2 regions of the Sodalis praecaptivus genome follow, and region 2 is predicted to be linked to the other one. Evidence: predicted binding sites of a transcription regulator. Region 2 holds the regulator's gene; the other holds the start of a gene.
The links. Region 2 encodes CRP, which controls carbon source genes, mostly activating them, when cyclic AMP is high. Its sites were predicted from a motif close to ATGTGANNNNNNTCACAT; they were not measured.

Region 1: the regulator CRP is predicted to act here: its motif matches at 1,963-1,980, upstream of ompW (outer membrane protein OmpW).

Annotation. Positions count from the first base shown of each region.
Region 1 covers NZ_CP006569.1:2,091,785-2,095,997, forward strand. Annotated here, with positions in the region: gene SANT_RS09345 (septation protein A) at 1-489, opposite strand, end outside; gene SANT_RS09350 (YciC family protein) at 526-1,278, opposite strand; gene SANT_RS09355 (YkgJ family cysteine cluster protein) at 1,333-1,743, opposite strand; gene ompW (outer membrane protein OmpW) at 2,020-2,655, shown strand; gene SANT_RS09365 (BON domain-containing protein) at 2,722-3,036, opposite strand; gene trpA (tryptophan synthase subunit alpha) at 3,144-3,950, opposite strand; gene trpB (tryptophan synthase subunit beta) at 3,952-4,213, opposite strand, start outside.
Region 2 covers NZ_CP006569.1:456,393-460,605, reverse strand. Annotated here, with positions in the region: gene SANT_RS02045 (YheU family protein) at 122-343, shown strand; gene SANT_RS02040 (phosphoribulokinase) at 511-1,380, shown strand; gene SANT_RS02035 (OsmC family protein) at 1,487-1,894, opposite strand; gene crp (cAMP-activated global transcriptional regulator CRP) at 2,212-2,844, shown strand; gene SANT_RS02025 (YccS/YhfK family putative transporter) at 2,897-4,213, shown strand, end outside.

The DNA.
Region 1 (4,213 bases), 1.6 Mb from region 2:
CAGTGTAAACACCAGCGTCAGGCCGGTGAGGCCAAAAACCTTGAAATTTACCCAAACGCTCTGCGGCAGCCAGAACGCGATATAAATATTCGCCGCGCCGCAGGCCAGGAAGAACACCGCCCAGGCGATATTCAAATTGTTCCAAACCCGCGCCGGGAGATGGATCTCTTTATCCAGCATACGTTGAATGAGGGGCTTGCCGAGGACGAATTGGCTTATCAGCAGTGCCGCGGCGAACAGCGTATAAATTACCGTCACCTTCCACTTGATAAATTCCGCGTTGTGATAGTAAAGCGTCAGCGAGCCGAATATCGCTACCAGCACGAAGGTAATCAGGGCGACCTTTTCTACTTTGCGATAGCGCAGCCAGGTATAAACCAATACCAGCGCGGAGGCGACAATCAATGCGCCGGAGGCGTAGTAGATGTCGTACAGTTTGTAGACAATAAAAAACACCACCAAGGGCAGGAAATCAAGAAACTGCTTCATAACAAAGTCCACCGGTAAAGAGGGTAAACGCCGCCATCAGGCCTGCCGCAACAACATATACAGACGATAAAGATAGATTAGCAGCAGAGCGGAAATAAGATTGCTCAGACCATTTAATAATACCGCCGCCACCAGCGATGACACCAGCGTGAACTGGGTCGCCAGCAGAAGCACCGCCGCTTTAGCCAACAGCCAGAACAGCACCGCCGGCGCCAGCAGCCGAAGATTGGCAAACGCCAGACTGGCGCTCAGGCGCATGGATTTAATGGCGCCCAGATTATCGCTGGTGGCAATGACCGGCGCCAGGCTAAAAGCGATGGCCAGCAGGATACCCGGTACGATAATCAGCAACAGGCCTAACTGCACCAGCAACGTCGTGAGAAAAATAAGCAGCAGCAGGCGCGGCAACAGCGGCGCCGACAGGCCGATGGCGCGCAATACGCTGACCGGCTGGCGATTGGATACCAGGCGAATCATGGTCAGCAATCCTCCCGCCAGCAGGACGTTGCCGACCAGACCGGCCAGGGTACCGGCGGCGGAGGCTTTCAGCAACACGCGCTGCTGCTCGACCGACATCTGCTGTACCAATTGCTGCAGGCTCATGTCGGCAGTGTCGCCCATATGGGTACCGTCGCTGAGCGTCATCAGCTGCTCGCTGCCCGGGGACAGCGCATGTCCCAGCACCACGCTTATCAGCGCCGTCAGCAGCGCCAATAGCACGATACTGGCAAACTGATTACGGAAAAAATTCAGCATGTCGCGGTACAGGGTACTTGCCATAATTGGCATGGGGGCTCCTTGGCAAAACAATCAATAAATAGGCTAGCCCGCTATTCTACCCTGTTAATCCACGGCTTGGCACCCTAATGCATCATCCCGGGGCGAGTGCGGCATGATTTTCTCCCACTGCGCCGCCGGTCGCGCCAAGGGCGGTAAGCCATAGTGCGCCCGGGCGCGATCGCACGCGGCGTTCGCCAGGCCCTCTTCGCCGCTCATGCGGAACTCGCGGCAGGGTGACGGGCGCGAGGCATAAATGGCGCAGCTCACGCTACAGCCGATTTGTCCCAGCAGCGCGCGGCAGCGCGGCGGGCGATCGTTGCTGCCCGCCATACAGCGTAGAAAAGGCGTGAGCGGTTCCGTTAACGCCGCAGGCACCTGGCCGGCGCCGTCATCCGCCTCGGCCCAATAAAAAGACACGCGAAAGCGCGCGCAGCAGGCGCCGCAGGACATGCAGGGGTTGCCATCATCGTTCATGCTGTTATCCACCGAGGCCACAACGTCGAACCCGAACTGACACACTCGCAAACTACCCAGCCCGCCGCCTGAAAGCAACAGAAATGACTTATCACCGCTTTTTTTGCTGTTGTTGCCGTTCCGTTGATATGGATCAACCCGTAAATAGTAGGGGAATTGATATAACGCTTGTTATCGGTGATGCATATCAATTCGCCTCTACGCCACCGAGGGTTCGGAAGGTGATAAGGATCAAATTTACCCCTAACGGTAAGCAAAATAGCAATGGAGCAGGGTATGAAAACAACCGTTTTGGCCGCGTCCGTGGCCGCTATTCTTTTTAGTCAACCCGTATTCGCCCACCAGGCCGGTGATTTTATCGCCCGTGCCGGCAGTATTACCGTCCGGCCCAGCGAGAGTTCGGATAATGTGTTGGGGCTGGGCGAGTTCAATGTCAGCAATAACACGCAACTGGGGCTGACCTTTGGTTATATGATCACCGATAACATCGGTGTCGAGTTGTTGGCGGCGACGCCGTTCAGTCACCGCGTCGGGCTTAACAGCACCGGCAATATCGCCAAGGTCAAACAATTGCCGCCAAGCTTGATGGCGCAATATTATTTTGGCGATGCCCAAGACAAGCTGCGGCCCTATATCGGTATCGGCGTGAACTACACCACCTTTTATGATGCCCATTTCAATCAGAAGGGCGAGGATCTCGGCTTAAGCGATTTGAGCTTGAAGCATTCCTGGGGTCTGGCCGGGCAGGCGGGGCTGGATTATAACGTCAGCGATAACTGGCTGATTAATATGTCGGTGTGGTATATGGATATCGATACCGATGTCCGCTTCAAGGCCGGCGGTCAGCAGCAATCCATTCATACCGATATCAATCCCTGGGCGTTTATGTTTGGCGTCGGCTATCGCTTCTGACGGCTTTCGGCCAAGAAAAGGGGGCGCCTGCGCGCCCCCGGCTAACACCGCTAAACCTGACGTGGGTTATTTGATTTGCATATCGTTTTCCACCGACTTCACGCCGGCCACGCCGCGCGCGGCCTGAACCGCCAGGCTGGCTTCGGAGGCGGACCCCACAAAACCGCTTAACTGCACGCGGCCTTTAAAGGTTTCGACATTGATTTCCCGCGCTTTCAGACGATCGTCGCGGACCAATTCCGATTTCACCTTCGCGGTGATAACCGTATCGTCAATATAGCCGCCGGTTCCCTCAGACTTTGCGGTTGGCGCGCAACCGCTCAGCGCGAAGGCTAATAAAAGAGGGGTTAACAGGCTGGCGGCGACTTTCCACACGTTCATATTCTCTCCTTGATGGAATGCGTTGTCGTTATTTATTCGGTTTTATCGCCGGCGCTTTGCGGGCGTCCGGCATTGACAGTGTTGCTGATAAAACGTGTTTGCGCCAGTCAGGAACGGGTGGCGGCCTTCATTTCGCGCACGAATTGCGCCAGTTTTTCCAGCATCAAAGCGGGATCATCCACATGGTTTTCGATAATCCGCACAATGGCCGAGCCGGAGATGGCGCCGGCGGTACCGGCCTGCAAAGCGGATCGCACCTGATCGGGTTCGGAAATGCCGAACCCCTGAAGGGTCGGCGCCGCGTGGTACGCCTTCAGGGTATTGACCAAATGCGCCAGCGGCGTATTGGCCCGTTTTTCGCTGCCGGTGACGCCGGCGCGCGAGAGCAGGTAGGTATACGCCCGGCCGTGGGAGGCGATTTCGCGCAGCAGATCATCGTCGGCGTTGGGCGGGCAGATAAAGATGGGCGCGACACCATGGCGCAACGCGGCTTGGCGAAACGGCAGACTCTCTTGCAGCGGCACGTCCGCCACCAGCACCGAGTCGACGCCGACGTCGGCGCAGCGGGCGTAGAAAGCGTCAATGCCGTCGTTGTACACCAAATTAGCGTACATCAGCAGGCCAATGGGTATCTCGGGGTATTTGGCGCGAATCGATGCCAGTATCTCAAAGCAGTGCGCCGGCGTGACGCCGGAGGCAAACGCGCGCAGGTTGGCGTTTTGGATAGTGGGGCCGTCCGCCAGCGGATCGGAAAACGGGATGCCCAACTCCAGCGCGTCGGCGCCGGCGTCGATGAGCGTATCGATGATTTGCAGCGAAAGCGCGGGGTTGGGATCGCCCAGCGTCACAAACGGCACGAAAGCACCTTCGTTGCGGGCCGCCAACCGGCCGAATAATTGCTGATAGCGTTCCATATTAAATTTCTCCTCGCGCCGACAAAATATCATGAACGGTGAAAATATCTTTATCGCCGCGCCCGGACAGGTTAACCACCAGGATCTGCTCTTTCTCCGGCTCCGCTTTAATCATCCGCAGCGCATGGGCCAGCGCGTGGGAGGATTCCAATGCGGGGATAATACCCTCATGGCGCGAGAGACGCCGGAAGGCGTCCAGGGCTTCTTCGTCGGTGACCGATACGTACTCGGCGCGGCCGATGCTATCAAGGTAAGCATGCTGG
Region 2 (4,213 bases):
GCACTATTGCTCCCGACGATGACGTTTATGAAATTAACAGTGCGATGCCGATTCGACAAGCGAATTGTCGGTGAAATTTCGTCACGCTGTCGCCCCGACCACCACTGGAGAAATGCCGAGAATGATCATTCCCTGGGAGCAGATCGATCCCGCCACGTTATATAATTTGATCGAATCGTTTGTGCTGCGCGAGGGCACGGATTATGGCGAGCGGGAACAAAGCCTGCAACAAAAGGTAGCGGATGTGTTACGCCAGGTGCAGTCCGGCGAAGCGGTGCTGGTGTGGTCGGAGCTGCACGAAAGCATTAACATCATGCCGCGCGGTCAGTTCCGCCCCGATTAGCGACGGCGATGCGGCTCTTCCCCGCCGCCGCCGCGCCCGGCCGTGCGTCCGCATGGCGGAAACGAGCAAGCCTCGCGGTGGCCCTGCGGCGCCAAACGTGATAACAATAACCTTCGGCCGCCCGCACGTCATCTGACAGAGGTTATCAACACTATTAAGGTCTCATCATGTCAGCACAACATCCAATTATTGCGGTTACCGGCTCCAGCGGCGCCGGGACCACGACCACCAGCCTGGCTTTTCGCAAAATCTTTCAACAGTTGAACATTCGCGCCGCGGAGTTGGAAGGCGATAGCTTTCACCACTTCACCCGGCCGGAAATGGATTTAGCCATTCGTAAAGCGCGCGATTTAGGTCGGCACGTGAGTTATTTCGGCCCGGATGCGAATAACTTCGATCTTCTGGAAAGAACATTTTATCACTATGGGGAAAGCGGACGCGGGCAGGCGCGCAAATATTTGCATACCTACGACGAAGCGGTTCCTTATAATCAGGTCCCCGGCACCTTTACCCCCTGGCAGCCCCTGCCGGAGCCTACCGACGTCCTATTCTACGAGGGGCTGCACGGCGGCGTTGTGACCGAGCATAATGACGTTGCGCGGCACGTGGATTTGCTGGTGGGGGTGGTGCCGATAGTCAATCTGGAGTGGATCCAGAAATTGGTGCGCGATACCAACGAGCGGGGCCACTCCCGCGAAGCGGTCATGGATTCCGTGGTGCGATCCATGGAAGATTATATCAATTTTATCACGCCGCAATTTTCCCGTACCCATATCAACTTCCAGCGGGTGCCGACGGTGGACACCTCCAATCCGTTCGCCGCCAAAGCGATCCCGTCGCTGGACGAAAGCTTTGTGGTTATTCACTTCCGCGGCCTGGACGCCATGGATTTTCCCTATTTACTGGCGATGCTGCAGGGATCTTTTATTTCCAATATCAATACGCTGGTGGTGCCGGGCGGCAAAATGGGTCTGGCGATGGAATTGATCATGGCGCCGCTGGTCAAGCAATTGCTGGAAGGGAAACCGATTCGCTAAGCGGCTTGACGCGGGCGCCGCGCGCGGGAACGACGCGCGGCGCCAATCGGGTGGGGCATGATGCGGCTTAGCGCTGCGCCCCGACAGTCAAGCGCGCCCCGCGCGCTCAGTCGAGGTGACGTACCTCAAAGCTGTGGGTAATATTGGCGGCTTTCCCCAGCATCAGCGAGACCGAACAATACTTTTCCGCCGACAGCGCGACCGCGCGCTCGACGATCTTATCCGTCAAATCGCGGCCGGTGACGATAAAATGCAGATTGATTTGGGTAAACAGACGCGGCGCTTCCTCGCGGCGCGTTGAGGTTAACTTGACCTCACAGTCGCGCACATCGGCGCGGCCCTTTTGCAGAATCGAAACCACGTCAATAGCGCTACAGCCGCCGGCGGACATAAGCAGCATTTCCATTGGGCTTGGGGCCTTTTCGCCGCTGTTGCCATCCATGATAATCTGGTGGCCCGAGGCGGATTCGCCGATAAAAGACAGCCCTTCCACCCACTTTACTCGCGCTTGCATATCGTTAACTCCTGATAATATTCTTTGTGAAAGACTACCTTTTTGCCGCCAAACTGGCAATGTAACCGCAGATGCATCATGCTGAAGCGAGACAACACAAGACAGTCTCTTAAAGCTATGCTAAAAAACAAGGCAGGATCGAACTCACCGACAGTGAAAGAGCAAGAGAGCGATCGAAACGTCACCAACATTGGACCCTGATAAGTTCCCTTGCGAGGTTCCGTTTATGAACGGAATGACATCATAATAACACCTTACCTTACAGGGAATACGCCGTTCCTAAACAGGGCGGCGATGACAAAAGAGGATAACAGCGAATGGTTCTCGGCAAACCGCAAACAGACCCGACTCTCGAATGGTTCCTGTCTCATTGCCATATTCATAAGTATCCATCGAAGAGTACGTTGATTCACCAGGGTGAAAAGGCAGAAACGCTCTACTATATCGTCAAAGGCTCCGTCGCAGTGCTTATCAAGGACGAAGAAGGCAAGGAGATGATCCTCTCCTACCTCAATCAGGGCGATTTTATCGGCGAACTGGGGTTGTTTGAAGAGGGGCAGGAGCGCAGCGCATGGGTGCGGGCGAAAACGGCCTGCGAAGTGGCTGAGATATCCTACAAGAAATTTCGCCAGTTGATTCAGGTCAATCCCGACATTCTGATGCGCCTGTCTTCACAAATGGCCAGCCGCCTGCAGGTGACCTCAGAGAAAGTCGGCAACCTGGCTTTCCTGGATGTGACCGGGCGTATCGCGCAAACGTTACTGAATTTAGCCAAGCAGCCGGACGCCATGACTCACCCGGACGGTATGCAAATAAAAATCACCCGGCAGGAAATCGGCCAAATAGTTGGCTGTTCACGGGAAACGGTCGGCCGTATTTTGAAAATGCTTGAGGATCAAAATCTCATCTCTGCCCACGGAAAAACCATTGTCGTTTACGGAACCCGCTAATCCCCTTTCACCACGGGCATGGTCAGGACGGCCATGCCTCTTTAGCTGACTTATGTGGCGCAGACTCATCTACCACCCCGAAGTAAATTATGCCCTGCGGCAGACCATTGTGCTTTGCCTGCCGGTCGCCATCGGACTGATGTTCGGCAGCCTGCAGCAAGGTCTGCTGTTCTCGCTGGTACCCGCCTGTTGCAACATCGCCGGGCTTGATCAGCTCCATAAACGTTTCTTTAAGCGGCTGGTGGTCGGCGGCTCGCTGTTCGCCCTGAGCAGTATTTTTATCCAGCTGCTGTTGGCGCACGGCGTGCCGCTGCCGTTTGTCATGCTGGGGTTGGCGCTGCTGTTCGGCGTCAGCGGCGAAATCAGCCCGCTACACGGCCGCTTGCTGCCGGCATCGCTAATTGCCGCGGTATTTACCCTGGGGCTGACCGGCAATGTGCCGCTTTGGCTGCCGCCGCTGCTCTATCTGGCGGGGACTGCCTGGTATGGGCTGTTTAACGCGCTGTGGTTCCGGCTATGGCAAGAGCAGCCGATGCGCGAGGCGCTCAGTCTGCTCTACCGCGAACTGGCGGATTATATCGAAGCGAAGTACAGTTTGCTGACTCAGCACACCGATCCGGACAGTGCGCTACCGCCGCTGTTCGCCCGCCAGCAAAAGGTCATCGACCAGATTGCCCAAGTGTATCAGCAGTTGCATATGCTCTCGGCCAACCATCTCAGCCAGTACAAAAGACTGTTGCGCGCCTTCCAGGTCGCGTTGGATTTGCAAGAGCATATCGCGGTGAGTCTGCATCAGCCGGATGAAGTGCAAAAGCTGGTGCAGCAAAGCCACGCCGAGGCGGTGTTGCGCTACAACGCGCGTATCGTCGCCGCCCGGCTGCGCGTCCTGGCGGACGATATTCTCTATCACCGCCAACCTGACCGGTTTGCCGCGGATGCCGGCCTGTCGGCGCTGGAAAAAATTGCCCGCCACCATCCGGATAATCCGGTAGGCCAGTTCTGCTATTTCCATTTCAGCCGCATCTATCGCCTGTTGCGTTCCCAGCGCCCCCTCTATCGTCGCGATGTGATGGCGGATAATCAGCAGCGGTTGCCGTTCTGGCCGGCGCTGCGCAGTTATTGCTCCTTGAAATCGATGGCGCTGCGCAACGCCGCCCGCCTGGGCCTCATGCTGGCGATCGGCAGCAGTTTGGGCCTGGTGTTCAATCTGCCGAAACCTTACTGGATCCTGATGACCATCATGTTTGTCAGTCAGAATGGTTACAACGCGACCCGGGTGCGTATACAACATCGGGCGCTGGGTACCCTGGCGGGGCTGGTGATTGCCGCGGGTACGCTGCAACTAAAGATGGGCGACGGCGTCATCCTG